3 regions of the Streptomyces sp. SLBN-8D4 genome follow, and region 2 is predicted to be linked to each of the others. Evidence: riboswitches for the same ligand, from Rfam matches in the RefSeq annotation. Region 2 holds a riboswitch; each other region holds the start of a gene.
The links. Region 2 has a riboswitch for cobalamin ahead of RKD20_RS34110 (cobalamin biosynthesis protein). Riboswitches for the same ligand answer to the same signal wherever they lie in the genome.
Positions count from the first base shown of each region.

Region 1: another riboswitch for cobalamin. It lies ahead of RKD20_RS15130 (ribonucleoside-diphosphate reductase subunit alpha); the one in region 2 lies ahead of RKD20_RS34110 (cobalamin biosynthesis protein).
Region 3: another riboswitch for cobalamin. It lies ahead of RKD20_RS21575 (HoxN/HupN/NixA family nickel/cobalt transporter); the one in region 2 lies ahead of RKD20_RS34110 (cobalamin biosynthesis protein).

Region 1 covers NZ_JBMGQC010000001.1:3,423,155-3,433,560, reverse strand. The annotation lists gene RKD20_RS15135 (ribonucleotide-diphosphate reductase subunit beta) at 1-853, opposite strand, end outside; gene RKD20_RS15130 (ribonucleoside-diphosphate reductase subunit alpha) at 910-3,300, opposite strand; cobalamin riboswitch at 3,427-3,555, opposite strand; gene RKD20_RS15125 (GNAT family N-acetyltransferase) at 3,608-4,105, opposite strand; gene mctP (monocarboxylate uptake permease MctP) at 4,179-5,789, opposite strand; gene RKD20_RS15115 (DUF3311 domain-containing protein) at 5,786-6,037, opposite strand; partial or broken gene RKD20_RS15110 (YbdD/YjiX family protein) at 6,174-6,372, opposite strand; partial or broken gene RKD20_RS15105 (carbon starvation CstA family protein) at 6,554-6,924, opposite strand; gene RKD20_RS15100 (GntR family transcriptional regulator) at 6,999-7,763, opposite strand; gene RKD20_RS15095 (extracellular solute-binding protein) at 8,070-9,353, shown strand; gene RKD20_RS15090 (carbohydrate ABC transporter permease) at 9,503-10,406, shown strand, end outside.
Region 2 covers NZ_JBMGQC010000001.1:7,506,166-7,516,571, reverse strand. The annotation lists gene RKD20_RS34135 (alpha/beta hydrolase) at 1-44, opposite strand, end outside; gene RKD20_RS34130 (class II aldolase/adducin family protein) at 493-1,188, opposite strand; gene RKD20_RS34125 (lysozyme) at 1,360-2,109, shown strand; gene RKD20_RS34120 (anion permease) at 2,263-3,501, shown strand; gene RKD20_RS34115 (hypothetical protein) at 3,531-3,752, shown strand; cobalamin riboswitch at 3,883-4,022, shown strand; gene RKD20_RS34110 (cobalamin biosynthesis protein) at 4,124-5,065, shown strand; gene RKD20_RS34105 (cobyric acid synthase) at 5,062-6,555, shown strand; partial or broken gene cobN (cobaltochelatase subunit CobN) at 6,552-10,224, shown strand; gene RKD20_RS34095 (putative cobaltochelatase) at 10,221-10,406, shown strand, end outside.
Region 3 covers NZ_JBMGQC010000001.1:4,783,699-4,794,104, reverse strand. The annotation lists partial or broken gene RKD20_RS21625 (GAF domain-containing protein) at 1-321, shown strand, start outside; gene RKD20_RS21620 (ANTAR domain-containing protein) at 398-634, shown strand; gene RKD20_RS21615 (hypothetical protein) at 639-1,424, opposite strand; gene RKD20_RS21610 (TetR/AcrR family transcriptional regulator) at 1,524-2,078, opposite strand; gene RKD20_RS21605 (DMT family transporter) at 2,201-3,202, shown strand; gene RKD20_RS21600 (HGGxSTG domain-containing protein) at 3,529-3,699, opposite strand; gene RKD20_RS21595 (ATP-binding protein) at 3,815-4,354, opposite strand; gene RKD20_RS21590 (helix-turn-helix domain-containing protein) at 4,571-5,452, shown strand; gene RKD20_RS21585 (DUF397 domain-containing protein) at 5,456-5,641, shown strand; gene RKD20_RS21580 (ArsR/SmtB family transcription factor) at 5,857-6,204, opposite strand; cobalamin riboswitch at 6,286-6,491, shown strand; gene RKD20_RS21575 (HoxN/HupN/NixA family nickel/cobalt transporter) at 6,521-7,621, shown strand; gene RKD20_RS21570 (nucleoside hydrolase) at 7,638-8,600, opposite strand; gene thrS (threonine--tRNA ligase) at 8,639-9,862, opposite strand; gene RKD20_RS21560 (sigma-70 family RNA polymerase sigma factor) at 10,143-10,406, shown strand, end outside.

The DNA of each region.
Region 1 (10,406 bases), 4.1 Mb from region 2:
TCAGGCGCTGGTCGGCGACACACTCCAGGTACTGGCGCATCGACTCGGTGTTCATGCCGGGCAGCCCGTCGCCGCACAGGTCGCGCGCGAACTGGAGCTCCGCCTCCACCGCCTCCGCCAGCATGTCGGTGACCTGATGCTGGAGCGCGTCGTCGAAGAGCTCCGGCTCCTCCTTGCGGACGGTGTCGACCACGTCGAAGGCGAAGGACATGTGCATGGTCTCGTCGCGGAACACCCAGTTGGTGCCGGTGGCGAGGCCGTGCAGCAGGCCCCGGCTGCGGAACCAGTAGACGTACGCGAACGCACCGTAGAAGAACAGGCCCTCGATGCACGCGGCGAAGCAGATCAGGTTGAGCAGGAAACGGCGGCGGTCGGCCTGCGACTCCAGGCGGTCCAGCTTCTCGACCTCGTTGATCCACCGGAAGCAGAACTCGGCCTTCTCGCGGATGGAGGGGATGTTCTCGACGGCGTCGAAGGCCGCCGCCCGGTCCTGCGGATCGGGAAGGTAGGTGTCCAGGAGCGTCAGATAGAACTGGACGTGCACGGCCTCCTCGAAGAGCTGCCTGCTCAGGTACAGGCGGGCCTCGGGGGAGTTGATGTGCTTGTAGAGGGTCAGCACCAGGTTGTTCGCCACGATCGAGTCGCCTGTGGCGAAGAACGCGACCAGCCGGCCGATCAGGTGCTGCTCGGCGGGGCTGAGCTTCGCGAGGTCGGTGACGTCCGAGTGGAGGTCGACCTCCTCGACGGTCCAGGTGTTCTTGATGGCGTCCCGGTAGCGCTCGTAGAAGTCCGGGTAGCGCATCGGGCGGAGGGTCAGCTCGAAGCCCGGGTCTAGAAGGTTCTTGGCAGCCATGTCAGTCGGCGCGAAGCGCTGTCCTTCAGGGGCGGTGGTCGGGCGACGGGTGGGCATTACTGGCAGGCCTCGCAGGACTCGGGGTTTTCCAGGGAGCAGGCGACGGCGTCTTCCGGGGCCGTCGGCTGGACGGGAACCGTCGCCTGAGCCGCGCGGGCGATACGGGTCGCCGGGCGCGAGCGCAGGTAGTACGTCGTCTTCAGCCCGGACTTCCAGGCGTACGCGTACATCGAGGAGAGCTTGCCGATCGTCGGCGTCTCCAGGAAGAGGTTCAGGGACTGGGACTGGTCGAGGAACGGGGTCCGCGCCGCCGCCATGTCGATCAGACCGCGCTGCGGGATCTCCCACGCCGTGCGGTACAACGCCCGTACGTCCTCCGGGATCCACGCGAAGCCCTGCACCGAGCCGTTCGCGTCCCGCAGCGCCTCACGGGTGCGGGCGTCCCAGACGCCGAGCTTCTTCAACTCGGCCACCAGGTAAGAGTTGACCTGGAGGAACTCGCCGGACAGCGTCTCGCGCTTGAAGAGGTTGGAGACCTGCGGCTCGATGCACTCGTACACGCCGGCGATCGAGGCGATGGTGGCGGTGGGCGCGATGGCGAGCAGGAGGCTGTTGCGCAGACCCGTGCCGGCCATGCGCTCGCGCAGGGCCGCCCAGCGCTCGGGCCAGGCGAGGTCGGTGGCGTAGTGGTCCGGGTGCAGCACACCCTGTGCCGTACGCGTCTTCTCCCAGGCCGGCAGCGGACCGCTGCGCTCGGCGAGGTCGGCGGAGGCCTCGTAGGCGGCGAGCATGATGCGCTCGGCGATCCGCGTGGACAGCGCCTTGGCCTCGGGGGAGTCGAAGGGCAGGCGCAGCTTGAAGAAGACGTCCTGGAGGCCCATCGCGCCGAGGCCGACGGGACGCCACTTGGCGTTGGACCGCCCGGCCTGCTCGGTCGGGTAGAAGTTGATGTCGACGACCCGGTCGAGGAAGGTGACGGCGGTGCGGACGGTGGCGTCCAGCCGCTCCCAGTCGATGTCGCCGCTCGTCGTGTCGACGAACGCGCCGAGGTTCACGGACCCCAGGTTGCAGACCGCCGTCTCCCCGTCGTCCGTGACCTCCAGGATCTCCGTGCAGAGGTTGGAGGAGTGCACGGTGTGGCCGGGCAGCGCCGTCTGGTTGGCCGTGCGGTTGGCGGCGTCCTTGAAGGTCATCCAGCCGTTGCCGGTCTGCGCGAGGGTGCGCATCATGCGCCCGTAGAGGTCACGGGCCGGGATGGTCCTGCGCGCGAGACCCGCCGCCTCGGCCTTGCGGTAGGCCGCGTCGAACTCCTCGCCCCACAGGTCGACCAGCTCGGGCACGTCGGCGGGCGAGAAGAGGGACCACTCGGCGTCCGCGTTCACCCGGCGCATGAACTCGTCCGGGATCCAGTGCGCGAGGTTCAGGTTGTGCGTACGGCGGGCGTCCTCACCGGTGTTGTCCCTGAGCTCCAGGAACTCCTCGATGTCCGAGTGCCAGGTCTCCAGATAGACCGCGGCCGCGCCCTTGCGCCGGCCACCCTGGTTCACGGCGGCGACCGAGGCGTCGAGGGTCTTCAGGAACGGGACGATGCCGTTGGAGTGCCCGTTGGTGCCGCGGATCAGCGAACCGCGGCTGCGGATACGGGAGTACGAGATGCCGATGCCGCCGGCATGCTTCGAGAGGTTGGCGACCTGGTGGTAGCGGTCGTAGATGGAGTCGAGCTCGTCCTTCGGGGAGTCGAGGAGGTAGCAGGACGACATCTGGGGGTGCCGGGTGCCGGAGTTGAAGAGGGTGGGGGAGGAGGGGAGGTAGTCGAGGCGGCTCATGAGCCGGTAGAGCGCGGCGACTTCGTCCAGGGCGTGGACGCCCGTTTTTGAATTGACCACAGTGTCCTCGGCGAGGCCGGACGCCACCCGGAGCATGAAGTGCTGGGGCGTCTCGATGACCTTGCGGGTGATCGGGTGGCGCAGGAGGTAGCGGCTGTACAGGGTGCGCAGCCCGAAGTAGCCGAAGCGGTCGTCGGCCTCGGTGTCGACCAGTGCGTCGAGCCGCTCGGCGTGGACCCGCACGAACTCGGCGGTCCGGTCGGCGATGAGGCCCTCGCGGTGGCCGACGGCGACCGACCCGGTGAACGAGGTGACGCCCTGTGAGGCGGCCTCGGCGGCGATGGAGACGGTCAGCAGCCGGGCGGCCAGCCTGCTGTAGGCGGGGTCCTCGGAGATGAGGCCGGCCGCCGCCTCGGTGGCCAGCTCGCGCAACTCCGCGATCCTCTCGGCGGAGGCCCCCCGCGCGGACCGGCCGCGCAGCGCGGCGGCGGCGACCCGCCCGGGGTCGGCGTCGGGGAGGTCGGCGGTCAGCGCGGTCAGGGTCCGCAGCAACGCGGTTCCGGGACCGTCCTCGTCCACCGGGGTGGTCGCTGAAGCCGGGTCGGCTGGCGCGATGGTCACGTGGGGCTCTCCCTCGCTGGGCACGGAGGCCTTGCGGAGGGCAGGGGGCAGCACACGAGCGCGCACGGCGTCGCGTCCACCGGCCCATTCCACGAGGCCCGGACGTCATGACACCCGGGCCGGTATGGCACGGGCACGCTGTCGACAGGTCCTCGGACTGACTCTCATGTGCGCTTATGCACGCATGAGTACACCGTTGCGGGACAGTTCCGGATTCGCACCGGATTCCCCTGCGGCGACAGCGAGCATGAGCATACATCTTGTGCCGGGTGGGAGAAGCAGGCCCATATGTTGTGTCGCGGCGACTTCAGAGCGTCAACTTGTACGTGAGAAGCGTGAAGTCGTCGCCGGGTATCGGCTTCCAGTCGCGCTCGGGGACGCGGACGAATCCGAGGCGTTCGTAGATGCGGTGGGCGCTGTGCATCGTGGGCTGGGTGCACAGGACGACGCCTGTGGCCGTGGCGGTCGCGCGGTCGACACAGGCCTGGACGAGGGCTTGTCCCACGCCTCTGCCGCGGGCCGCGTGAGCCACCGCGAGCATGCGGATCTCCGCCTCTCCGGGGCGGGCGAGGTCGGCCAGGGGGCCGCCGGAGGGGACGAAGGTGACTCCGCCGAGGATGTCGTCGTTCTCCGTGGCCACCAGGACGTCAGCGGCGGACGCCCTCTTGGCCACGTCCTTGAGTTCTTCGAAATACCAGTCGCTGTCACCGAACAGGAGAAGCCCGTCCTGGAGGTAGGCCTGGGCGGTGATCTCGCCGAGGCGTTCGTGGTCGGCGGGCACCGCGGGGCGAATCAGGAAGTCCATGCGGGTGAGTGTGCACGACGGGTACGACAACGGGCCGCCGGACGAGAACTCCGACGGCCCGTGCACACCGTGACTAGTGGGTCGTACTCGCGGTGGCCGGCGGGAGTTCCACTTCGACCCCCGGGTCGCCCGCGTCCGCCGTGTAGTCCTCCGGGCTGGTCTCGTCCACGCCGTCGGGGGCCTTCAGCGCCTTCAGTACGAAGGTCAGGACCACCGTGACGACGACGTTGAGCACGAACGCCGTCAGGCCGATGTAGCCGATCTCGCCGATGCCCGGGATCTCCTTCGCCGAGCCACCGAAGTGCTTCTGGGTCGGAGAGGCGACTCCGTACGCGGCGGCCGTGCCGTAGATCATGCCGACCGCCCAGCCTGCGAGCAGGGCCCAGCGGTGGAACCAGCGGGTGAACAGGCCGCCGACCAGGGCCGGGAAGGTCTGCAGGATCCAGATGCCGCCCAGGAGCTGGAAGTTGATGGCCACCGTCTTGTCCATGGTGAGGACGAAGACCAGGGCACCGACCTTCACCAGGAGCGAGACCAGCTTGGAGACCTTGGTCTCCTGCGCCGGCGTCGCGTCCGGCTTGATGAAGTCCTTGTAGATGTTGCGGGTGAAGAGGTTCGCGGCCGCGATCGACATGATGGCCGCAGGGACCAGCGCGCCGATGCCGATCGCCGCGAAGGCCACGCCCGCGAACCAGTCGGGGAACATGTCCTCGAAGAGCTGCGGGATCGCCAACTGAGGGTTGGTGACCTTGACCCCGGCCGCGATCGCCATGAAGCCGAGCAGCGCGAGCAGGCCCAGCATCAGGGAGTACAGCGGCAGGATCGTGGTGTTGCGGCGGATCACCTCACGGCTGCGCGAGGAGAGCGTCGCGGTGATCGAGTGCGGGTACATGAAGAGGGCGAGCGCGGAGCCCAACGCCAGCGTGGCGTAGGTCCATTGGCCCGCCTCCAGCGGAACCAGTCCGCCCGCCTTGGCCGCCGTGTACTTCTCGCTCGCCGCGCCGAAGACATCGTCGAAGCCGCCCAGCTTGATCGGGATGTAGATGATCGCCACCGCGATGACGATGTAGATCAGCGTGTCCTTCACGAACGCGATCAGCGCGGGGGCGCGCAGGCCCGAGGAGTAGGTGTAGGCCGCGAGGACACCGAACGCGATCAGCAGCGGCAGGTCCTTGACGAACCAGTTGGTGTTCTCGCCGCCGCCGACACCCATGACGTCGAGAACCGCCTGGATACCGACCAGTTGGAGCGCGATGTACGGCATGGTCGCGAGGATGCCGGTGACCGCCACCGCCAGCGACAGGCCCTTGGAGCCGAAGCGGCCGCGCACGAAGTCCGAGGTCGTCACGTACCCGTGCTTGTGGGAGACCGACCACAGGCGGGGCAGGAACGTGAAGATGAGCGGGTAGACCAGGATGGTGTACGGCACCGCGAAGAAGCCGGCCGCGCCCGCCGCGTAGATCGCCGCGGGCACCGCGACGAAGGTGTACGCCGTGTAGAGGTCGCCGCCCAGCAGGAACCAGGTGACCCAGGTGCCGAACGACCGGCCCCCCAGGCCCCATTCGTCGAGGCTGTGCTCGTTCTCGGCCTTGCGCCAGCGGGCGGCCAGGAAGCCCAGGACCGTGACGGCCAGGAAGAAGAGGATGAAGACGGTGAGAGCCACGCCGTTGACGCCGTCGTTCACTTGGTACCTCCCCGACGGGCGCGCTGGTCACGCTGCCAGAGCTGGTAGGCGGTCATCGTCAGCGCGGTGGAGATCAGCACCCACAGCATCTGGTACCAGTAGAAGAACGGGATGCCGATGAACGTGGGGTCGGCCTTGGCGTACGAGCCGACCCACAGCATCGCCACGAACGGGGCGAGCAGGCAGAGGGCGATGACCACCCGCATCGGTGTCACCGCCGGTGGTCTCACTTCAGGTGTGTCCGACATTCCGCGGCTCCGTCCCCTCGCTGATCACCTGTAACGCGCAGGCAATGTAGGTCACGGTGTCAGGTGAGCGGAAGACCTCGTCCGCATATCGGTATGTCGATTCTGTGAAGCACCGGCATCAGTACCGGCAGCAGCATCAGCAGCAGCGGAATCCCTGGCGGGGATCTCCTTCCTGACGGTCCGTCCTCATGCGCTCGAACGCCTTCCGCGTCGGCACCGGCGCCCGCGGGTGGTCCTTGCGCACATGGGCGACACAGCGGTCGTACGCTGACTCGTCGGTCAGTTCCCGGACGTACCAAGCGCACGGCCCTGAACGCCCGTCGCAGCGACCTCATCGCGCGCCTCCTCCTTCTCCGCGCGGGTCGGGACCAGCCCGGCCGTGGCCAGGATCCTCGACTCGACGTACGGCGCCTCGCTGAGCGTGGACAGTGCGGGACGGTGGACGTGCCGGACGCAGACCCGCAGGGCGTCGGCGATCACCACCACGATCAGCGGCGCGAGGACGGCCGTTGAGGAGGCGATGATCCAGACCGTGCCGGGAAGACAGCCCATCTGCGCGGCCAGTACCGGGCCGACGAGTGGACCGGCGCCCGCGATCGCGGCGAAGTGGTGGCCGAGCAGGGCGCGGCGGTCGGTGGGGTGGAAGTCGAAGCCGTTGTCGAGGCGTTCGGCCGGGGTGGCCCTGGTCGCGTCGACCTTCAGGACCTTGTACGCGATGAACTTCGCGTAGCAGCGGTGGCCGATCGCGTACGACCCGAGGGCGGCCGCGACCATCCAGGCGGCGGAGACGTCCTCGCCCCGGGCGAGCGCGAGCACGGACCAGCCGGCGGCGCCGACCAGGGCGACGAGGGTCCGGATGGGATGGTTCGGACGTTCGCGGTACGCACGGGGCGGTCCTCCCGTCCAGACGGAGCCGGGAGGACCGTAGAGCAGGAAGCGTGGTTGCGCTACAGGGCGTGCATCAGTCGACCGGCCTCTTCAGGCGGGCCACGAACTTGTACCGGTCGCCCCGGTAGACCGACCGCACCCACTCCACCGGCTCGCCCTTCTTGTCGAAGGAGTGGCGGGACAGCATCAGCATCGGCAGGCCCACGTCGGTGCCGAGCAGGCCGGCCTCGCGCGGGGTGGCCAGGGAGGTCTCGATGGTCTCCTCGGCCTCGGCGAGGTGGACGTCGTAGACCTCGGCCAACGCCGTGTACAGGGACGTGTACTTGACGAGGGACCTGCGCAGGGCCGGGAAGCGCTTGGCGGAGAGGTGGGTCGTCTCGATGGCCATCGGCTCGGCGTTCGCCATGCGCAGGCGCTCGATGCGCAGCACCCGGCCGCCGGCGGTGATGTCGAGGAGCTCGGCGAGCCGGTCGTCGGCGGTGATGTAGCCGATGTCGAGCAGCTGCGAGGTGGGTTCGAGGCCCTGGGCGCGCATGTCCTCCGTGTAGGAGGTGAGTTGCAGCGCCTGCGAGACCTTCGGCTTGGCGACGAAGGTGCCCTTGCCCTGGATGCGCTCCAGACGCCCCTCGACCACCAGTTCCTGGAGGGCCTGGCGCACGGTGGTGCGGGAGGTGTCGAACTCGGCGGCGAGCGTGCGCTCGGGCGGTACCGGCGTGCCGGGCGACTGGGTCTCCGTCATGTCGAGCAGGTGCTTCTTCAGGCGGTAGTACTTGGGCACGCGCGCGGTACGGACGCCTGCCCCGCCCTCGGTCTCCGCACTGCTGACGTCGCTGCTCATGGTCTGCCTTCCCGGCTCCGGATGCGGGTCACATCGTGATCCCTTCTGTATACCGTCGCCGCCTCTTTTGGTCTAGTCCACAGGGGGAAGTGGTCTAGCGGACGACAGTACTCCGCCGCCACTGTTTTCGCTGGCTTCTTTACTAATGGTTCCTGCATATGTAGGTCGCATAACGGCTGGTCAGGGCCGTTTCGAGCACTCTTGACAGGCTTCATGGTCTGGTCCAAGCTCCCCCTACTGGTCTACACCATTGGTCCAGGTCCCGGCCTGTGGGCGGGAGGTGTGGGCATCCCTGAGGAGGGTGGCGTGAAGCGCAAGCTGATAGCCGCGATCGGTATCGCGGGCATGGTGGTCACCGTCGCGGCGTGTGGGGGCAGCGACAGCGGAAGTTCGGACAACAGCGGCACGGACGCCAAGGAGCTGACCGTCTGGCTCACCGTCGACGCCCAGAACAACTGGCCGCAGCTGGTGAAGGCCGCGGACGCGGCGGTCCAGAAGAAGCACCCCGGCATCAAGATCAACCACGAGTACTACGGCTGGCCCGACAAGAACACCAAGCTCGACGCGGTCCTCGCCACCGACAAGGCCCCCGACGTGGTCGAGATGGGCAACACCGAGATGCTGGGCTACATGGTCAAGGGGGCCTTCGCGCCCCTGGACACCTCGAAGTTCACCAACTCGTCCGCCTGGCTCGACGGACTCAAGGCCTCGGTGACCTACGACGGCAAGACCTACGGCGTCCCGTACTACGCCGGCGGCCGCGTCGGCAACTGGCGCAAGGACGTCTTCGCCTCGGTCGGCGTCAAGTCCACCCCGAAGACCTACGCGGAGCTCACCGCCGCCCTGGACAAGGTCCAGAAGAAGGAGGGCGACAAGTTCTCCGCCTGGTACCAGCCCACCCGTGACTGGTACGCGGCCATGTCCTTCGTCTACGACGCCGGCGGCTCCATCGCCAAGGAGGACGGCGGCCAGTGGAAGGGCAACCTCTCCTCGCCGGAGTCCGTCAAGGGCCTCACCGAGTTCAAGAACGTCGTCGACAGGTACATGCACGGCGACAAGACCAAGGACGAGTCCGACCGCTACATCGTCTACGGCCAGGGCAAGTCCGGCATGATCTTCGGCGCGGCCTGGGAGGGTGCGACCTCCGCCGACCCGAAGAACGACAAGACCGGCAAGCTCAAGGACAACCTCGAGAACTTCGTGATGCCGGGTCCGTCCGGCAAGAACCTGCCCGTGTTCCTGGGCGGTTCGGACCTCGCGGTCCCGGTGAAGTCGAAGGCGCAGGCCGTCGCCGCCGAGTGGATCAACGCCTTCACCGGTCCCTCCGGTCAGAAGGGCCTGATGGCCAAGGGCAACCTGCCCAACAACAAGACCGACCTCGCCACCCTGAAGAACGACCCGGCGACCGCGGTCCCGGCCACCGCGGCCGAGGCCAACTGGTTCGTCCCCATGGCGCCCGGCTGGGGTCAGGTCGAGAAGGCGCAGGTCCTGCAGAACATGCTGCAGAGCATCGGCACCGGCAAGAAGTCGGTCGAGGACGCCGCCAAGGAGGCGGACGCCGCGATCGACAAGGTCATCAACAACAAGTGACCTGAGGCAGGGCCCCGTTGAGTACGGCGGGGCCCTGCCTCCCGTACGGCCGTGCGGGCTTCGTTCCCGTACGCCGTGCGGGCTTCGCCTTCGTACGACCCATGCGACGTCGGTTTCGTACGACCAGAGGGACCGCTGAGGAGCACGCGATGAGTGCCGCAGACACCACCACCCCCACCGAGGTGCCGCCGCTGATGTCGGTACCACCGCCGTCCGCACCGCCGACGCCCCGCAGAAGGCGGGGGTCCGGCGCCACCCCGTGGCTGCTGCTCGCGCCCTGCCTGCTCATCCTCGGCCTGGTCATGGGCTATCCACTGGTCCGCCTGGTCACCCTGTCCTTCCAGAAGTTCGGGCAGTCCCAGCTGTGGGGCTTCCTGCCTGCCCAGTGGATCGGCTTCGACAACTTCACCGCCGTCCTCGGTGACGGCGAGTTCTGGGCGGTCGTCGTCCGGACGATCGTCTTCGCGGCCGGCTGCGTCATCTTCACGATGGTCGCCGGCATGCTGATCGCGCTCCTGCTCCAACGGGTCTCCGGCTGGGTGAAGACCCTCGTCAACATCGCGCTGGTGGCCAGCTGGGGCATGCCCATCATCGTCGCCACCACGGTCTTCAAGTGGCTGTTCGACGCGGACTACGGCATCCTCAACGCGCTGCTCAGCAAGCTGCCCGGCGTCGAGATGATCGGCCACAACTGGTTCGCCAGCGGGCCCCAGGGCCTGGCCGTGATCATGCTGCTCGTGGTCTGGGGCGCGGTGCCCTTCGTCGTCATCACCCTCAGCGCCGGACTCACCCAGGTCCCCGCCGAGTTGGAGGAGGCGGCCCGCCTGGACGGCGCGGGCGCCTGGGGCGTCTTCCGGCACGTCACCCTGCCGATCCTCAAGCCGATCATCGTGATGCTCACGACCCTCTCGGTCATCTGGGACATGGGCGTCTTCCCCCAGGTGTTCGTCATGCGGGGCGGCCACCCGGAGCCGGAGTTCCAGATCCTGCCGACGTATTCGTACGACCGCGCGTTCGTGGTCAACGACTACGGGCAGGGCTCGGCGATCGCCC
Region 2 (10,406 bases):
AGGGCTGCGGTGACGGCGGCGGCCGTCGCTGTGACAGTGCGCACGCCTTTCAGTGTCGCGGGGGATGGGGGTTGGGGCCAGTGGGGGGGTTCTGGGCGGGTGCGGGTTCGGTGGGGGCGGGCGTTTTTGCGCCCACGCGGCGGAGCCGCATATGGACACAGCCCCGCGCCCCTGGTGCCTGCGGCGCAGCTGCCGCTCCGGTGGGGGCTTGTGTAGCGCCTGCGGTGTGATTTGGGGTCGGGGCCGGGGTGGGGGGTATCCGTCCTCGGTCCGGCGGCTCGGCTGCTTCAGCTGTGCTCGGTAACGGACGCCGGCCGCTGCGGGCGGACACCCCCCACCCCGTCCCCTTGCCGCCGTACGCGTCTACAGGTGCGTCCACCTGTCCCACCCAGGGGCGTGGGGAACTGCGCGACCAGCCACGACGGACCCGCACCCGCCCGACGACATCGCGAGGCACACCCCGTAGGCGCCCCGCCCAAGCCCAGCGCAGCTTCAGGCGCGCTGGCCGTATCCCCGCAACCGCTCCCCCACCTCCGCCAGTTGTTCCTCCGTCAGGAGGTTCGGGGTCAGGTTCGGGACCGCGCGGGCCGTCAGCCAGAGGTGGCACATCCATTCCAGTTGGGCTGTGCGGTCGTAGGCCTGGGCGAGGGTGTTGCCGTAGGTGATCGTGCCGTGGTTCTGGAGGAGGCAGGCGGAGCGGTCGGCGAGGGCTTGGAGCATGTTGTCCGCCAACTCGTCGGTCCCGTAGGTGGCGTAGGGGGCGACACGGACGGGGCCGCCCAGTGCGCTGGTCATGTAGTGGATCGTGGGGAGTTCGGGCACGAGCGTGGAGACGGCCGTGGCGTGCACCGCGTGGGTGTGGACGACCGCGCGGGCGTCGGTGCTGCGGTAGACCGCCAGATGCATGGGCAGTTCGCTCGTCGGCACCAGCGTGCCCAGGATCTGACGGCCCTCCAGGTCGACGCCCGTCACGTCGTCCGGTGCGAGGCGGTCGTAGGGGACGCCCGACGGGGTGACCAGGACTGTGTCCCCGACGCGTACGGAGACGTTGCCGGAGGTGCCGACGACCAGTCCTTCGGTGACCGTCCGGCGGGCCGTGTCGACCAACTCGCCCCAGGCGTCCGCCTCCTCGGCCCGTACGCCCCTCGTTCCGCCCCCGGCAGTCCGTACTTCTTGTTCCTCAGCCATGCCGCGATCCTGCCAGTCGTGGCGTCGGGGGGCGCTGGCCGGAGCTTCATGGGGGCGCGTTTTTCGTATGTGCGCCCCTCTTGTACGGCTTGGCCGGAGATCGACCGTAATTCGGTGATCTTCCAGTACCGTCTGGGCTTTGCCGTGCACGAAGCCATTCCGGGGGGACACATGGCCCGTGATCGCAAGGCCGCCCGTCATCGAACCCGCACCCTGGCCCTGTCCGTGGCCGCGCTCACCGTGGGAGGCATGGCCCTGGCCGGGACGCCCGCCTCGTCGGCGAGTCTGCCCAGGGGGCACGACGTGTCCTCGCATCAGAAGGACGTCGACTGGGGGAAGGCCAGGGCCGAGGGCGCCAGGTTCGTCTACGTCAAGGCGACCGAGTCGACGGCCTACCGCAACCCGCACTTCGACCGGCAGTACGAGGGGGCGCGCGAGGCCGGCATTCTGCGTGGGGCGTACCACTTCGCACTGCCGGACAAGTCGTCGGGCCGGGCGCAGGCCGCGTACTTCGTGCGCAACGGCGGCGCCTGGTCCGCGGACGGCTGGACGCTGCCGCCCGCGCTCGACATCGAATACAACCCGTACGACAAGAAGCACAAGTGCTACCGGATGAGCAAGGCGGAGCTGGTCGGCTGGATCAGGTCGTTCAGCGACGAGGTCAGGCGGCTCACCGGGCGCCGGCCGGTCATCTACACGACCGCCCACTGGTGGAACACGTGCACGGGCGGCAGCGGCGCCTTCGCCTCGGACCACGCGCTGTGGGTGGCCCGCTACCGCTCGGCGGACGCGGGACCGCTGCCCGGCGGATGGTCGTACTGGACGATCTGGCAGTACGACAACAGCGGCAGCCTGCCGGGTGACCAGAATCTCTTCAACGGGTCGGCGCGGCAGCTGAAGAGGTTCGCGGCCGGGTCGTAGCCATGGGGCACATGGGACGTACGGGGGCGGCGGGGTTCGGCGAAGCCAAGGGCGAAGATTCCGGTCACTGTGCGGCCCGCCCCAGTTCACCTTCCGTTCATCCAGGTTACCTACGTTCAACATGCCAATGACCTCGAACGATTGCCTGGGTAAATGGAAAACTTCTCGCTGATCCTCGCGATTGTGGTTGTCACCGCACTCGCGTTCGATTTCACGAACGGTTTTCACGACACCGCCAACGCGATGGCCACCACCATCTCGACCGGTGCACTCAAGCCCAAGGTCGCGGTGGCCATGTCCGCCGTGCTGAACCTTGTGGGCGCCTTCCTCTCGGTGGAGGTCGCCAACACGATCTCCAAGGGTCTCGTCGACGAGACCGGCATCCGTCCCGAGGTCATCTTCGCCGCCCTGGTCGGCGCGATCCTCTGGAACCTGCTGACCTGGCTGGTGGGACTGCCCTCCAGCTCCTCGCACGCCCTCATGGGCGGTCTGATCGGCGCCACCATCGCCTCGGCGGGCATGGGCGCGGTGCACGGCGACGCGCTCGTCACCAAGGTCCTGATCCCGGCGATCGCGGCACCGATCGTCGCGGGCGTCGCCGCCATGCTGGCCACCCGGCTCTCCTACTCGCTGGGCAAGAAGGCCGACGGCAAGGCCGCCGCGAAGGGCTACCGCACCGGCCAGATCGCCTCGGCCGGACTGGTCTCGCTGGCCCACGGCACCAACGACGCGCAGAAGACGATGGGCATCATCACCCTCGCCCTGGTCGCCGGCGGCGCCGTCGCCCCCGACTCCGACCCGCCCACCTGGGTCATCCTCTCCGCGGGACTCGCCATCGCGCTCGGCACCTACCTGGGCGGCTGGCGCATCATCCGCACCATGGGCAAGGGCCTGACCGACCTTCAGCCGCAGCAGGGCTTCGCCGCCCAGACCAGCGCGGCCACGGTCATCCTGGCCTCGTCCCACCTCGGCTTCTCCCTGTCCACCACGCACGCCGTCTCCGGTTCGGTGATGGGCGCGGGCCTCGGCCGCAAGGGCGGGGTCGTCCGCTGGTCGACGGCCACCCGCATGCTCGTCGCCTGGGGCCTGACGCTCCCGGCGGCGGCCCTGGTGGGCGCCCTGGCCGAGTCGGTCACGGACCTCGGCGACTGGGGTACGGCGGTCGTGGCGGTCTTCCTCGTCGCCTCCAGCGCGGCGATCTGGAAGATCTCGCGGCGCGAGGTCGTGGACGCGTCGAACGTCAACGAGACCGACGAGCCGGCCGGCGTGGTGACCACGGCGATCGCAGCCGTGACCCCGCCGCCCACGGGCACAGTGACCGAGGACCTCACCGCCACGATTCCGGCCCCGCCCGTCACGACGGAACCGGCCGCCCCGCCGGCCGCCGTCTGAGCCCGCAGCACTAAGGAAGCAGCCTCACCATGAAGATCGACTGGGAAGCACTCGGCTCCGTCTTCGGCGTCAGCCTCGTCGTCACCGTGGGCCTCGTGGCCCTGTTCACCCTCGGCATCATGGGCCTGTCCCGTCAGGAACGGGCCACGGCCCAGGGCGACTCGGCCGCTCTCGCGGTCACCGGCGCCTACGCCTGCTTCGCGGCGTGCGCGGCTGCGGTGGCGTACGGGATCTATCTGATCGTGGCCTGACGGCACTCCCGTCACTCGACGGCCGGGCGGGCACGGAACTGCAGGTTCCGTGCCCGCCCGGCCGTCTTCCATGACCGGCGGTGTGGGGTTCTGCACACTCCCCCGCCGCAGGTCAACAGCAAGTTGACGGGTCTCGAAGGCCCGTGGTGGACTGCCGGAGCCATATACGGCGGCAGGAGAGGAAGCCGGTGCGAATCCGGCGCGGTCCCGCCACTGTCACCGGGGTAGACACCCCCGGGAGCCAGGAACTCTCGCCGCCGGACTCGTCGAACCAGGGCGCGGACACCCTGAGTGAGGACATGACGCGATGCTCGCCTGCCGATCCACCAGCGCTACCAGGCACTTGAACGACCCCGCGATCGGCTGACCCGATGCGTGCCGATCGCGTTTTCGCGTACGGCGCCGCCGCCGGTCTGATCGGTGACCTTCTGTTCGGTGACCCACGTCGTGGGCACCCGGTCGCCGCGTTCGGGCGGGCCGCCGGTGCCGTGGAGCGGGTGCTGTGGCGGGACCACCGCGGGTGGGGCGTGCTGCACACCGCCGTGTGCGTGGGGGGTTCCCTGGGGCTCGGGGCCGTCGCGGAGCATGTCGTACGTCCGTCCCGTACCGCTTCCGTCGCGCTCACCGCGGCCGCCACCTGGGCCGTCGTGGGCGGGACTTCACTCGCGCGGGAGGCCCGGGTCATCGGGCGGGCGCTGGAGGCCGGGGACGTCGAGGCGGCCCGGGACCGGCTGCCTCATCTGTGTGGGCGCGACCCGCAGGCTCTCGATGCTGACGGGATCGCCCGGGCCGTGGTGGAGTCCGTCGCCGAGAACACCTCCGACGCCGTCGTGGGGGCGCTCGTGTGGGGTGCCGTCGGCGGGGTGCCGGGGCTGCTCGGGTTCCGGGCCGTGAACACGCTCGACGCCATGGTGGGGCACAAGTCGCCCCGGTACAGGCGTTTCGGGTGGGCTTCGGCCCGGCTCGACGACCTCGCCGGGTGGCCGGGGGCGCGGCTGACCGCCGTACTGGCCGCCCTGGCCGGTGACCGTCCCCGGGGTGCCGTGCGGGCCTGGCGGGAGGACGCGCACCGGCATCCGAGTCCCAACGCCGGGCCCGTGGAGGCCTCGTTCGCGGGGGCGCTGGGGGTCCGGCTCGGGGGGACCCTGTCGTACGCGGGGCGGGTCGAGCACCGGCCGGTGCTGCATCAGGAGGGGCGCGCCGTCGCCACCCGCGACATCGAGCGCGCGGTACGGCTGTCGCGGCGCGTCGGACTGCTCGCGCTCGGCGTCGGTGTCGCCGCGCGGGCCTTCGTGAAGGGGCGTACGGCATGAGTGGCGGGGGTCTTCTGGTCGCCGGCACCACCTCCGACGCCGGCAAGAGTGTCGTCACCGCCGGGATCTGCCGGTGGCTGGTGCGGCAGGGGGTGAAGGTCGCGCCGTTCAAGGCGCAGAACATGTCCCTCAACTCGTTCGTGACGAAGGAGGGCGCGGAGATCGGGCGGGCGCAGGCCATGCAGGCGCAGGCCTGCCGGGTCGAGCCGACCGCGCAGATGAATCCCGTGCTGCTCAAGCCCGGTGGCGAACAGAGCAGCCAGGTCGTGCTGCTCGGGAAGCCTGTGGGCGAGCTGAGTGCTCGTGGGTATCACGGGGGGCGGCAGCAGCAGTTGCTCGGGACCGTGCTCGACTGTCTCGCCGAGTTGCGGGGCACGTATGACGCGGTGATCTGTGAGGGGGCCGGCAGCCCGGCCGAGATCAACCTGCGGCGGACCGACATCGTCAACATGGGCATCGCCCGCAATGCCCGCATTCCGGTGCTTGTCGTCGGTGACATCGACCGCGGTGGGGTCTTCGCCTCGTTCTTCGGGACCGTCGCGCTGCTCAGCCCCGAGGATCAGGCGCTCGTCGCCGGGTTTCTCGTCAACAAGTTCCGGGGGGACGTCTCACTGCTGGAACCCGGGCTCGACATGCTCCACGGACTCACCGGGCGGCACACCTACGGCGTTCTGCCCTTCCGGCACGGGCTCGGGATCGACGAGGAGGACGGGATGGGGGTCCGGAACTCCCAGGCCTCCGCCCCGGTGGGCGAGGATGTGCTGCGGGTGGCCGTGTGCGCGATTCCGCTCATGTCGAACTTCACCGACGTCGACGCGCTCGCCGCCGAACCCGGTGTCGTCGTGCGGTTCGTGGACCGGCCGGAGGAACTGGCCGACGCCGACCTCGTCATCGTTCCGGGGACCCGGGGGACCGTCCGCGCGCTGGACTGGTTGCACGAGCGTGGGCTCGCCCACGCCCTCGTCCGAAGGGCCGCGGAAGGGCGGCCGGTCCTCGGCGTCTGCGGCGGCTTCCAGATCCTCGGCGAGCACATCGAGGACGAGGTCGAGAGCCGGCAGGGGCACGTCGAGGGGCTCGGGGTCCTTCCCGTGCGGGTGCGGTTCGCCCGCGAGAAGACCCTCACCCGGCCGGTGGGGGAAGCCCTCGGGGAGCACGTCGAGGGGTACGAGATCCATCACGGGGTCGCTGAAGTCCAAGGCGGAGACGCCTTCCTGGACGGCTGCCGGGTCGGCCAGACCTGGGGCACGCACTGGCACGGTTCGCTGGAGTCGGACGGCTTCCGGCGGGCCTTCCTGCGGGAGGTGGCGGCCGCCGCGGGCCGCCGGTTCGTACCGGCCCCCGACACCTCGTTCGCCGCGCTGCGCGAGGAGCAGCTCGACCGGCTCGGCGACCTGATCGAACAGCACGCGGACACGGACGCGCTGTGGCGGCTCATCGAGTCCGGCGCGCCACAAGGACTGCCCTTCATTCCACCGGGAGCGCCCGCATGAGCACAGTGTTGTTGTTGTCCACCGCCGACACGGACCTGTTGGCGGCCCGGGCCGCTTCCGGTGCCTCGTACCGGATCGGGAACCCGACCCGGGTCGATGTCGCGCAGGAGCTGCCCGCGCTGGTCGAGGGCGCGGACATCGCCGTCGTACGGCTGCTCGGCGGCAAGCGGGCCTGGGAGGACGGGCTCGCCGCGCTGAAGGCTTCCGGTGTCCCGACCGTGCTGCTCGGCGGCGAGACCGTGCCGGACGCGGAGTTGATGGCCGAGTCGTCCGTGCCCGCGGGCGTGGTCGCGGAGGCGCTGAAGTACCTCGTCGAGGGCGGCCCCGAGAACCTGGAGGAACTGGCCCGGTTCCTCTCCGACACCGTGCTGCTGACCGGCGAGGGGTTCGTCGAGCCGCGGAAGATGCCGGAGTACGGCGTCCACGGCTCCTGCGCGCGGGAGAGTGGCCGGCCGACCGTCGGTGTGCTCTTCTACCGGGCCCATGAACTCAGCGGCAACACCGGCTTCGTGGACACCCTGTGCGAGGCGATCGAGGCGAAGGGCGCCAACGCCCTTCCCGTCTACTGCGGTTCGCTGCGCGGAGCCGACGCCGGGCTCTACGAGATCCTCGCCGGGGCCGACGCCCTCGTCGCCACCGTCCTCGCCGCCGGCGGCACCCACGCCTCGCAGGCCTCGGCCGGCGGGGACGAGGAGGCCTGGGACGTCGGGGCGCTGGCCGACCTCGACGTGCCCGTGCTGCAGGGGCTCTGCCTCACGACGTCCAGGGCCGCCTGGGACGAGTCCGACGCGGCCCTCTCCCCCATGGACGCGGCCATGCAGGTCGCGATCCCGGAGTTCGACGGACGGCTGATCACCGTGCCGTTCTCCTTCAAGGAGCAGGGCCCCGACGACGTCCCGGTGTACGTGGCCGACCCGGAGCGGGCCGCGCGGGTCGCCGGGATCGCCGTACGGCACGCGAAGTTGCGGCACAAGCCGAACGCCGAGAAGAAGCTCGCGCTGGTCTTCACCGCCTATCCGACCAAGCACTCGCGGGTCGGCAACGCGGTGGGGCTCGACACGCCCGCCTCGGCGGTGCGGGTGCTGGACGCGCTCAGGGACGCCGGGTACGCCGTGGAGGGGTACCCCTCCGGCGGCGACGAGTTGATCCACCGGCTCATCGAGGCCGGCGGGCACGACGTCGAGTGGCTGACCGAGGACCAGTTGGCCTCCGCCCCCGCGCGCGTACCGCTCGCCGACTACCGGGCGTGGTTCGACCGGCTGGACCCGGAGCTGCGTCAGGCCATGCTGGACGCGTGGGGCGAGCCGCCGGGCTCGCTGTACGTCGACGGGGACGACATCGTGCTGGCCTCCCTCCAGTTCGGGAACGTCGTGGTGATGATCCAGCCGCCGCGCGGCTTCGGGGAGAACCCGATCGCGATCTACCACGACCCGGACATGCCGCCGTCGCACCACTACATGGCCGCGTACCGGTGGCTGGACGCTGCGACATCGGAGGGGGGGCTTCGGCGCCGACGCCGTCGTCCACATGGGCAAGCACGGCACGATGGAGTGGCTGCCGGGCAAGGGGCTCGGTCTGAGCGGGGGCTGCGCGCCGGACGCGGTGCTCGGTGAGCTGCCGCTGATCTACCCGTTCATCGTCAACGACCCCGGCGAGGGCACCCAGGCCAAGCGGCGCGGGCACGCCACGGTCGTCGACCACCTGGTGCCGCCGATGGCCCGGGCCGACACCTACGGGGACCTCGCCAAGCTTGAGCAGCTGCTCGACGAGTACGCGCTCGTCTCCGACCTGGACCCGACCAAGGCCCCGGCCGTGCGCGCCCAGATCTGGACGCTGGTCAAGGCCGCTGAGCTGCACCACGACCTGCATGTCGACGAGCAGCCGGACGACGAGACGTTCGACGAGTTCGTCATGCACATCGACGGCTATCTGTGCGAGATCAAGGACGTGCAGATCCGGGACGGGCTGCACATCCTCGGCGGCGGTCCGGTCGACGAGGCCCGGGTCAACCTGGTGCTGGCCGTGCTGCGCGCCTCACAGGTGTGGGGCGGACAGGCCAACGCCCTGCCGGGACTTCGGGCCGCCTTCGCCGCCCATTTCGGGCTGGTGGAGAAGGAGTTGCTGGCCGAGCCGGGGGCGCCGGTGAAGGTGCCGGTGGAGCTGTCCGACCTCGTCGAGGGCCCCGCGCGGACGGCCGCCGACGCGATCGACCTGCTGGAGCAGCTGTGCCGGCGGGTCGCGGAGGGCATGGAGGCCGTGTCCTGGAACGCGGCGGCCGTCCCCGGTCTCGTCCGTGACGTCCTCGGCACCGAACTCGCCGACGCCGTGGCCGTGTTGGAGTTCGCCTGCGACGAGGTCGTACCGAGGCTGGCCCGCACGACCGACGAGATCGGGCACATCCTCAAGGCCCTGGACGGCGGTTACGTCCCGGCCGGGCCCTCCGGCTCCCCGACCCGCGGACTCGTCAACGTCCTGCCGACCGGCCGGAACTTCTACTCCGTCGACCCCAAGGCCATTCCGTCCAGGCTGAGTTGGGAGGTCGGGCAGTCCCTCGCCGACTCGCTGGTGCAGCGGTACCTCCAGGACACGGGTGAGTACCCGAAGTCCGTGGGGCTGACGGTCTGGGGCACGTCGGCCATGCGCACCCAGGGCGACGACATCGCCGAGATCCTGGCACTGCTTGGCTGCCGCCCGGTGTGGGACGACGCCTCGCGGCGGGTCACCGGCTTCGAGGTGATCGGCCTGGAGGAGCTCGGGCGGCCCCGCATCGACGTGACCGTCCGGATCTCCGGGTTCTTCCGGGACGCGTTCCCGCACGTGGTCGGGCTGATCGACGACGCCGTCCGCAAGGTGGCCGAGCTGGACGAGCCGGCCGACCGCAACTTCGTGAAGGCGCACGCCGACGAGGACACCGTCGAGCACGGTGACCGGCGGCGCGCGACCGCCCGGATCTTCGGGTCCAAGCCGGGGGCGTACGGTGCCGGGCTGCTGCCGCTGATCGACGCCCGCAACTGGCGCTCGGACGCCGACCTCGCCGAGGTGTACGCGGTGTGGGGCGGCTACGCCTACGGGCGCGGGCTCGACGGGCGGGCGGCGCGCGGGGACATGGAGACGGCGTTCAAGCGGATCAATGTGGCCGCGAAGAACGTCGACACCCGTGAGCACGACCTGGTCGACGCCGACGACTACTTCCAGTACCACGGCGGCATGGTCGCCATGGTCCGCCACCTCACGGGTGCCAACCCCGAGGCGTACGTGGGCGATTCGGCCACGCCCGACCAGGTGAAGACGCGCACGCTCGGCGAGGAGACCCACCGGGTCTTCCGCGCCCGGGTGGTCAACCCGCGCTGGATGGCGGCCATGCGGCGGCACGGCTACAAGGGCGCCTTCGAGATGGCGGCGACCGTCGACTACCTCTTCGGCTACGACGCCACGGCGGGCGTGGTCGACGACTGGATGTACGAGAAGCTCAGCGCGGAGTACGTCTTCGACGCGGAGAACCGGGACTTCATGAAGAAGTCCAACCCCTGGGCGCTGCGGGGCATCACGGAGCGGCTCCTGGAGGCCGCCGACCGCGGGCTGTGGGCCGAGCCGGACGCGGAGACGCTGGAGCGGCTGCGGGCCACGTACCTGGAGCTCGAGGGCGACTTGGAGGGTGACGAGAAGTGAGTACCCCGTTTCCGTTCACGGCCGTCGTCGGCCAGGAGGACCTGCGGCTCGCGCTGCTGCTGAACGCCGTCTCACCGGCGGTCGGCGGCGTGCTGGTGCGCGGCGAGAAGGGCACCGCCAAGTCGACGGCGGTGCGCGCCCTCTCGGCGCTGCTGCCCGAGGTCGCGGTCGTCCCCGGCTGC
Region 3 (10,406 bases), 2.7 Mb from region 2:
CTGTGTGTGGCCGCCGTCGAGTTGTTGCCGGTGGCCGGGGCGAGTGTGTCGTTGTGGACCGACGGGATGCCCGTGCAGCTCAGTGCCAGCAGTGACCGGGCCGCTCAACTGTCGGACATCCAGGCCACGTTGGGGGACGGCCCCTGTGCGGCCGCCGCGGCGACCGGTGCCGCCGTGTTCGCCACCGACCTGACGTCCGGCCGGGACGCGGGCCGCTGGCCGGTGTTCGCCGAGGAGGCCACCGCCGCCGGGATACGGGCGGTGTACTCGATGCCGCTCGGCAACGACACCGTGTGCGTGGGCACCCTCGACCTCTGTCGCGAGGCCCCCGGCGCACTCACCCGGCGTGAGCTGCGCGTCGCCGAGCTCGTGGCCAGTGTCATGACGGGTGGCCCTGATGGCCCTGCCCCGGGGCGAGGAGAACGGCCCCGACGGCGAGGACCCCTGGCTCAACGGCCTGGCCTCCGCGCACGACGAGGTGTACCAGGCCGTCGGCATGATCATGGTGCAGCTCGGCGTCGACTCGGACGAGGCGCTGGCCCGGCTGCGCGCACACGCCTTCGCACACGGCCGGACCGCGCTCGAGGTCGCGCACGACGTGGTCTGGCACCGCAAGCGGTTCGACGGGGACTGACCGCTCACACCTGCACCCGCCCCTGCCTGCGCACCTCCGTCAGCCGCTCCGCGCCCAGCTGTACGGCCGTCCGCGTGGCGTCCGTCTGCACGTCGCCGAAGCCGCCGTTCGTCACACTGATCGCGTCCTGCCCCACGCGCAGCGCCGCGACCTCCAGCGTGAGCGTCGTCGGTGCGCCGTCCGGCGACTGCCCGGTCAGCAGCACCCGCAGCCCCTGCCGGGCGTCCCCCGCCTCCGGCAACGGCATCGCGGCGACCTGCACCCCCAGGACGGCCCCGGTTGCCGTGGTGGCCGCGAACCGCCCGCACGTGCGCGGAAGGCTCTTGAGCCAGTCCAGGGTCCTGCCGATCTCCGCAGGCGGACGCGCGAGCACCTGGTACCGCATCTGCGCCTCGTTCCACACGTCGTCCATCCCGACGACCGCACGGGCCTGGGCGTCGGCCCCGAACACCTCGTCCGCGTACAGCGCGTCGAGCAGCCGCTGACACGCCCGCCGGTCGGCCTTCGCCTTCAGCACCCCGTCGTGCCAGGTGGCCACCCCCTGGGCCGGCGTCCAGGGCTCACCCAGGTCCGTCTCGGTGACGAGCGCGGCCCGTGCCATGGCCTCGGTGAGGACCGAGGACGCGGCGGGAGACGCCTTCGGAGACCGGGGCGGCGCGCTGCTGGGCGGCGTGATCGGCGCCTTGGGAGCGGTGGGCGGCGTGGAGAGCGCGGAACAGGCCGTGGCGGCGAGGAGCCCGGAGAGGGCGAGGGCGGAGGCGGCGGCGCGGGCGACGCGGGGCGGGGTCATGCTTCAAGTGATCACCGGGTTCACCGAGGTCACCAGCGGTCCGGGCCGTACGGGTTACGGGTGTGCCGGGCCGCGGGCCGCAGCTGTGCCGCGCCGCGACTACGACCCGTGCCCGCCCACGGCCTCCACGCCCTCCACGAGCACCACGGCTTCCTCGCAGGCGACCCCGATCGGGTCGGCGAAGACGCGCAGTCCGTGGGCGACCAGTGCGCCCTCGTGCAGGAGCATGAGCGTGCGGGCCTGTGCGGGAGCCAGGTCGGTGAAGAGCCGGAGCATCCACCGCTTCTGGCCGGTGATGACGGCGTACGCCGGGTGGGAGGGGTCGCTGATCTCGGCGTGCGCGTTGACCATGCCGCACCCCTTGGGGCTGTGCTCGTCCATCCAGTCCCGGGAGGCCGCGAAGACCGCGCGGACCCGGTCGACGGCCCTGGGCCCCGCCGTCTCCAGCCGTTCCCCGACATACGCCCGCCAACGCTCGTCCCGGTCGGCGAGGTACTCCACGACGATCTGCTCCTTGGAGCCGAACCGGTCGTAGAGCGTCTTCTTCGTCACCCCTGCCTCGGCGGCGATCAGGTCCACGCCGACCGCGTGGATGCCGCGCTCGTAGAACAGCCGGGACGCCGACGCGAGGGCGCGCCGCGCGGCCGGGGTCATGTCGATCCGCCGTACCTGAGGTGTGCCGTCTCCGTCTCCCACCCTCCCGACTATACCGATCTGTATAGTGGGCGGCCAGGGACGGAATATACAGATCGGTATAGTCACGGGTGGTGACCCTCATGAACGTCCTGCTCTCCGCGGCCTTCGTCGTGTGCTGGAGCTCCGGATTCGTCGGCGCCAAGCTGGGCACGCAGGACGCCGGCGCGACGACGCTCCTGATGTGGCGGTTCCTGCCGCTGGCGGCCGTCCTCGCGGTGTTCGCCGCATACCGGGGCCGGGCCTCGTGGCGCGCCCTGACGCCCCGCGCCGCCGGCCGGCAGGCCCTGATCGGGCTGCTCTCCCAGAGCGGCTACCTGCTCACCGTCTACCACGCCATCCAACTCGGCGTCTCCAGCGGTACGACGGCCCTGATCGACGGCACCCAGCCCCTGGTCGCGGGAGCGCTCGCCGGCCCGCTGCTGCGCCAGTACGTCCCGGCCCGGCAGTGGCTCGGCCTGTGCCTGGGCCTCGGCGGGGTCGCCCTGGTCACCACGGCCGACGCGGCGTCGACCACCGGTGTGGCCTGGTGGACCTACCTCGTCCCGTTCGCCGGGATGCTCTCCCTGGTCGCGGCCACCTTCCTCGACCGGCGTTCGCGCACCCCGGTGGCCCCGGCCGTGTCGATGACCGTCCACTGCGCCACCAGCGCCGTCGTCTTCACGACCGCCGCCCTCACGACCGGCACCGCGACCCCGCCCGCCACCGGGTCCTTCTGGCTGGCGATGATCTGGCTCGTGGCCCTGTCCACCTTCGGCGGCTACGGCCTGTACTGGCTCGTCCTCCAGCGCTCCGGAGTCACCGAGGTCAACACCCTCATGTTCCTCATGGCGCCCGTCACCGCCGTCTGGGGCGCGTTGATCTTCGGCGAACCCTTCACTCCCCAGACCGCGTTGGGCCTGGCGGTCGCCCTGACGGCGGTGGCCGTGGTGCGCGGGGTGAGCTCCCGCGCGCGCCCGGGTGTCGGCGTCTCAGCGACGGTCTTGGTCACTGTGGTGGGGTTCTGCGTCGGCGTCGAGTCGGTGCCTCCACAGCCGCTCACGCCGATCACTGCGGTCAGCAGCAGTGACACTGCTCCCACATGAGCGACGCGGTTCATGGGTGTTACCTCATGGCAAGGGACGTCTTCATCTCCAGACTGCGCCCCCGCCATCGGGACAGCAACGTGTGGCGGACACCATGCGAGGCGAACTGGATCAGCCGCCCTGGTCCCGGCTGTTCCCCGTGGTTCCCCGCCCGATCTGGCACGGGTCTGGCACGGGTCTGGCACGGCCGGGTCCTCAAGCGGCGCGGCAAGTTCGCTCAGGTCGTTGGACGCCTCGGCCAGCGACCACAGCTGGTGGAGGCGACGGTGCTCTAGAAGCACCGCTTCAGCAGTTCGATCACTGACCTGTGGGCCCAAGCAGTCCGGCTAGCGCTTCTTACGTATCGTGCGCTTCTTCTCTTTGGCCTCCTTCTCCTTGCGCTGCGCCACTCCGTACGCCGACCACGAGCCTTGATGGACTGGGCAGCGGGAGGTGCCGGACACGACCTTCCTTTGACACCGCCCGCCTGTCTTCGTTCGTGCGCCACACTTCGCCATGCCTTCTCCCTCGTCTGATGCGCAGTGCTCAGGGCGCTAGGCACCGTGACGCGCTCTCTCGTCACTGCGAAGGCGTGAACCGCGGCGAGTTGTAGTGCGCGGGCGCACCCTGCCGTCAGTGGCCGTGGGGCCCGATGCCGTTGTCGTTCGTTACTGGCGCGACCACCTGTGGAGAGAGCGTCGAGGCCGAGCCGTGGCTCTCACCGCCTCCGGACAGTTGCCCGTCGCGCTTCCTTGGGATGTCCAGTTCCGCCCATACGGTCTTGCCCACCGTGAGCCTCTCCACCGCCCAACGACCGGCCAATACGCGCACGATGAGCAGGCCCCGGCCGAACTGGTCGTCCGGCGAGGCCGGGTGGGCGTTGGGCAGGCGTTCCCCCCTCGGGTCGGTCACCACGACGCGGAGTGCCGTGTCCGAGAGGGACGTCTCGACACGGAAGAGGCGGTTTCGTAGGCAGCCGTGGAGCAACGCGTTCGTGCACAACTCGCTTGCCAGCAGCGCCGCGTCGCCGGCGAGGTCGGGATGGCCCCAGTCGGCGGCGAGCCCGGCGACGCGTCTGCGGGCGAGGGTGATGCTGCGGGGGTAGGGGGTGTAGCTGACCTCGTCGTGGCGGGCGTAGGGCTTGGGCGGGCCGGGAGGGCAGGTGTCGGTCACGGGGTCCTCCGGGGTGGGGGGAGTTGCGGTGGCTCCGCCGTGCGGGCGGCACGGTGCACTTCCGCCAACTCTCTGCACTGAGCGAGCGATCGAGCACTGACGGTAGTGGCCCGCTCACGGTGTGCACAAGCAGTCTCGGGGAAATATGTCTCCAGTTTCACTTGTGTTGTGACCACGGTGAACCACACACTGGCCACGATCAGGAGGTGACACGAAGTGTCCACAGGCCAGTTCACACGCGGCAGCCGCGTATCCACCGTCCTCGCACGCAAGTTGGGCGGTGAACTGCTGAGGCTCCGGGACCGGGCAGGCCTGACCCAGCCGCAGGCTGCGGAGGCGCTGTCGGCTACGGCCGCCAAAGTGGCCAAGATGGAGCGCGGGTGGGTGCCGTTCCGCGATCCTGACATCAAGATCCTGTGCGAGTTGTACGGCGTGACCGACCCGAAGGCCCTGGAGCGGTTGTTGAGCCTCGCCAGGACCGACCGGGAGCGTCGCAAGGCCAAGGGGTGGTGGAACCAGTACCCCGAGCTGCGTTCCCTGGTGGAGTACGTGGCCCTGGAGGACATTGCGACCGGCGTCCGGACCTGGCAAGGGGCCTTCGTCCCGGGTCTGCTGCAGACGCCGGACTATGCCAGGGCGCTGGCCATCGGCAATGCCGACTGGGACGAGCCGGGCGAGATCGAGCGCTTCGTGGAAGCGAAGATCGCACGGCAGGCGCGGCTGGCGGACGGCAGTCCGCTCGACCTGTGGGCCGTTGTCGGAGAGGGGGCACTACGTCAACTGGTCGGCGGACGTGAGGTCATGCGTGCCCAGCTGACACACCTGGTCGAGGCGTCCGGGCTTCCCAACGTCAAGGTGCAGGTGGTTCCGTTTCTCGCCGGCTCCCACCCCGGCATGACCAGCGCCTTCAGCGTCGTCTCCTTCGCCGAACCTGGTGCGATGGACGTGGTCTACATGGACACGACCTCGTCTACGCTGTGGCTGGAGAGCGAGGCGGACGCGGTCCGGCACAACACCAAGTTCGAGCGGATCGCCAGGAACGGACTCGTTCTTCACGACTCCGTCGAGCTGATCGAACGCATCCGCAAGGAGCTGTGAACCGTGCCGCACTTCGAGTTCGCCAAGTCCAGCCACAGCAGTGGGAACGGCGAGTGTGTCGAAGTCGCCCGCAACATCCCCATCACCGTCGCCGTCCGCGACTCCAAGACCCCCCACGGGCCGATACTCCGCGTCGTCCCCCACACCTGGACCACTTTCATACGGTCCCTGGACAGCCGCCGAAGCTGATCCACCCGCACCATGACCTGGACCGAAGCCGAGTACCTCCACCTCCTCCAGTCCAAGCGCCGCGCCTACGCCTGGGTGATGCGGCGCTATGGCGGCAGAGGCATGGCACTGGGCGATGAGCCGGATCCACGGGGCGCGCTACCCCGTCGAGCATCCCGAACCGACCGATCCGTCACCCGCGTACCGAACCGCCCTGTCCTGACCGGCCCAGCCTCTCAGGACACCTGCCCCAACAACCCCCGCACCGCCTCGTCCACCACCCGGTACCGCACCACGCGCCCCTCTTTCTCCCCCGCGACCACCCCCGCCGCCCGCAGCAGCCGCAGTGCCTGAGATACGGCCGGGTCGTTCATCCCCGTCGCGATCGCGAGGTCCGAGACCGCCAAGGGGCCGGTGCGGTGCAGGGCCAGGAGCAGGGCGAGGCGGTTCGGGTCGGCGAGGAGGGCGAAGCGGTCGGACCAGGTGCGGACGTGTCCCGGGTCGCCGATCGCGGCGATGGCGTCGCACACCCGGTGTCCGTCGATGGTGCGGCGGTCGGCTCGGTCGGCCGGGACGAGGTGCATGGGGCACATCCTCGCAGGCGGCCTTGTGTGATCTTCCATACCTGCGCAGGTGTGCAGCTATGCAGGAGCCCCCGCCCCCGCCTACGGTGGGCGGGCCGTGGTGCTCGGGAAACCGGTGACGACCCCTCAAAGGTCCATGCCGGTGCGGCCCTCGCCACTGTGATCGGGGAGTTTCCCTCCCACGTCCCCCGCGGGACAGCCACTGGCCGTCGTCATCAGGCCGGGAAGGCGGGCAGGGAAACGCACGACCCGTAAGCCAGGAGACCGGCCACGGCAGCTCACGCGTTCATCCACGAGGTGCTGGAGTGACCACCGTATGACCGACCCTGCCCTGCCCGACGCCGCCCAGCCCTCCGCCTCGTTCCGCTGGCGGCGCGAGGACACCGTCAGGACGGCCGGTCTGATGGCCGCGATAGCCGCCCTGCACGTCCTCGCCTTCGGCATCCTGTTCCTGCTGGTCGTCCCGGGGCACTACGAGGTCGGCGACAAGGCCTTCGGCATCGGCCTCGGCATCACCGCCTACACCCTCGGCATGCGGCACGCCTTCGACGCGGACCACATCGCCGCGATCGACAACACCACCCGCAAGCTGATGGCCGACGGCAAGCGGCCGGTGTCGGTGGGGTTCTGGTTCGCGCTCGGGCACTCCAGCGTGGTGGTCGTGCTCGCCGCGCTCATCGCGGGCGGCACCCAGCTCGCCGGCAAGGTCATGAACGAGGGGTCCGGCACCCACCAGGTCCTGGGCTTTCTCGGTACGACGATCTCAGGGACCTTCCTCTATCTCATCGCCGCCCTCAACCTGGTCGCCCTGGTCGGCATCCTGAAGGTCTTCCGGTCGATGCGGGCGGGGTCGTACGACGAGAAGGAGCTGGAACAGCACCTGGATTCCAGGGGCTTCATGAACCGGATCCTCGGGCGGCTCACCAAGTCCATCACCCGGCCGGGGCAGATGTTTCCGCTGGGCTTCCTCTTCGGGCTGGGCTTCGACACGGCGACCGAGGTGACGTTGATGGTGATGGCCGGGTCGGGTGCGGCCGCCGGTCTCCCCTGGTACGCGATCCTCTGCCTCCCCCTCCTCTTCGCCGCCGGAATGAGCCTGTTCGACACCCTCGACGGCACGTTCATGAACTTCGCCTACCAGTGGGCCTTCTCCAACCCCGTCCGCAAGGTCTTCTACAACCTCGCCATCACCGGACTGTCGATCGCGGTCGCCTTCTTCATCGGGACGATCGAGCTCGTCGGTGTCCTGCACGACAAGCTCGACCTCACCGACGCCCTCACCACCTGGATCGCCGACATCGACCTCGACAACGTCGGCTACGTCATCGTCGGCCTGTTCGTGGTGGTGTGGGCGGCGGCGATCGCCTACTGGCGGCTCGCGAAGGTGGAGCAGCGGTGGGGCGTCAGCAGTTCCTGAGGGGACCGGACCCGCGCTAGACCCCCTCCACCGCCGTCAGCCACAGCTTCACGTACCGCTCCACGTCGACGCCCAACCCCACGTCCACGAGGGTCACTTCACGCTCGCCCTCGTGGAGCTCGGACTCACCGGGACGGCGGCGGCGGTCGACGACGGTCTGGCCGCGGGTCGGGCCCGGGGCCAGGCTCACCTCCACCGGCAGCAGCTCGGTGGTCAGTCCGTCCGGGTCGACGACCGCGCAGACCGCGCCCGCGTCGCCGAGGCCGCCCGTGGGGGTGGGGTCGCCGGAGGTGGCGGGGTCGCGGTGGGCGAGGAGTTCGCCGGCCATGCGCAGGCTGGGCTCCGAACTGTCCCGCAGCCGCTGGACGTCGGCGGCCGGGACGACGACCCGCTCGAACACGTCCAGGCCGTACATCGTGATCGGTACCCCGGCGGTGAGCAGGACGGCGGCCGCCTCCGGGTCGTGCCAGACGTTGAACTCCGCGACCGGCGTGGCGTTCCCGGTCGCCACCGCGCCGCCCATGAAGACGATCCGCTCGATGTTCCGCACCACTTCGGGATGCGTACGAAGGAGCAGCGCGATGTTGGTGAGCGGCGCGGTCGGGATCAGCGTGACCGGTCGGGGCGAGGCCAGGATCTCCCGCCTGAGCAGGGTCACCGCGTCCACGTCCACCGCCACCCGGGTCGGCGCGGGCAGCCCCAGGTCGCCCATGCCGTCGAGGCCGTGCACGTGCTGCGCGGTGCGCACGGGCTCGATCAGCGGCCGCGCGGCACCCCGGGCGACCGGGATGTCACCGGCCCCGGCCTGCTCCAGGACGGTCAGCGTGTTGCGGACCACGCCGTCGACGTCGGTGTTCCCTGCGACACAGGTGACCGCGCGCAGGTCGATGCCGGGATGCCGTACGGCGAACAACAGGGCCAGGGCGTCGTCGACACCGGTGTCGCAGTCGATGATCACCGGGATGGGCTGACCGGTCACGGCGGGGGTCCTTTCGTCACTGGCGTACGGGACCGACCTTACGCAGCCGCCCAGAGTTCGGCCCCGCGATCACCGTCCCGGGCGCCGATCCGGTCCAGCAGCTCGTCGACCGGCACGGCTCCGGGCCTGCGGCCGTCCCGCAGTCGTACGGCCGCACTGCCGGCCTCGGCCTCCCGCTCGCCGATCACCGCCTGGTACGGCACGAGGCGCGCGGCGCGGACGCGGGCGCCGAGGGTGCCGTGGCCGGGGCCGGAGAGTTCGGCCCGGATGCCGCGCTCCTCGGCCCGCCGTACGACGTCGAGGGCCTGCTCCTCCTGGGCGTCGCCCACCGGCAGGACCACGAGCTGCACGGGGGCGAGCCACACCGGGAAGGCGCCGCCGTGGGTCTCGACGAGATGCGCGACCGCCCGTTCCACGCTGCCGATGATGCTGCGATGGACCATCACCGGGCGGTGTTTGTCGCCGTCGGGGCCGATGTAGTGGAGGTCGAAGCGTTCGGGCTGGTGGAAGTCGATCTGGACGGTGGAGAGGGTGGACTCCCGGCCGGCGGGGTCGGTGATCTGCACGTCGATCTTGGGACCGTAGAAGGCGGCCTCGCCCGCGACCGACTCGTACTCGACGCCGTCCAGGACCTCTTCGAGGAGGGCGTTGGCGCGGCGCCAGAGCGCGGGGTCCGCGACGTACTTGCCGGAGTCTCCCGGGAGGGACAGACGGTACCTGGACGCCCGGATGCCGAGGTCGTCGTAGGCGCGGCGGATGAGTGCGAGGGCGTCGCGGGCTTCCGCCACGGCCTGTTCCGGGGTGCAGAAGATGTGGGCGTCATTGAGCTGGATGGCGCGGACGCGGGTGAGGCCGCCGAGGACGCCGGAGAGTTCGGAGCGGTACATGCCACCCAACTCTGCGATGCGGAGCGGGAGTTCGCGGTAGCTGTGAGAACGGGACCGGTAGATGAGGGCGTGATGCGGGCACAGGCTGGGCCGCAGCACGACCTCCTCGCCACCTAGCCGCATCGGCGGGAACATGTCGTCGCCGTAGTGCGACCAGTGCCCTGAGATCTCGTACAGCTCCCGCTTCCCGAGCACGGGCGAGTACACGTGCCGGTATCCGGCGGCCCGCTCGGCCGCCCTGACGTACTCCTCCAGGACATGCCGTACGACGGCCCCGTCGGGCAGCCAGTACGGCAGCCCGGCGCCCATCAGCGGATCGGTGTCGAACAGATCGAGTTCACGGCCGAGTCGGCGGTGGTCGTGCACGGGGTTCATGCGGTTCTCCTTCGCGGTGGGGGGCGAGGAACCGGCGGGAACGGCGAAGCCCCGGGGCACTCGCCCCGGGGCTTCGGACTGCGTCAGCGGTCAGCGCGCCGGGACCTGCTCCGGCGTCGTCGTGATCGACGGGATGGCGAGGGCTCGGGCGCGCTGCATGGGGTGAGCGTAGGGGAGGGATGGAGGTCGAGGCGAAGGATTTTGGTGCCCTTCGCATCCAATCCGCGACGGCCGCAGAAACGGATTACGCCCGGACATGTCCCGATCGTGGAGGCCCGCGGTGAAAGAAGCAGTACACATCGGAAGAAAACCCTCTGCGGAACCCGATCTTCAGGAGCTGGTGGGCCGGGTGGCGCTGGGCGACGAGGAGGCGTTCGCCCGGGTCTACGACACGGTGGTGGGTTCCGTACTGGGGGTCGTGCGCGCCGTACTGCGTGATCAGGCGCAGTCGGAGGAGGTCGTGCAGGAAGTGCTCGTGGAGGTGTGGCGGACCGCTCCCCGTTACCGCTCCGACCGCGGGACGGCCCTCAACTGGATCCTCACC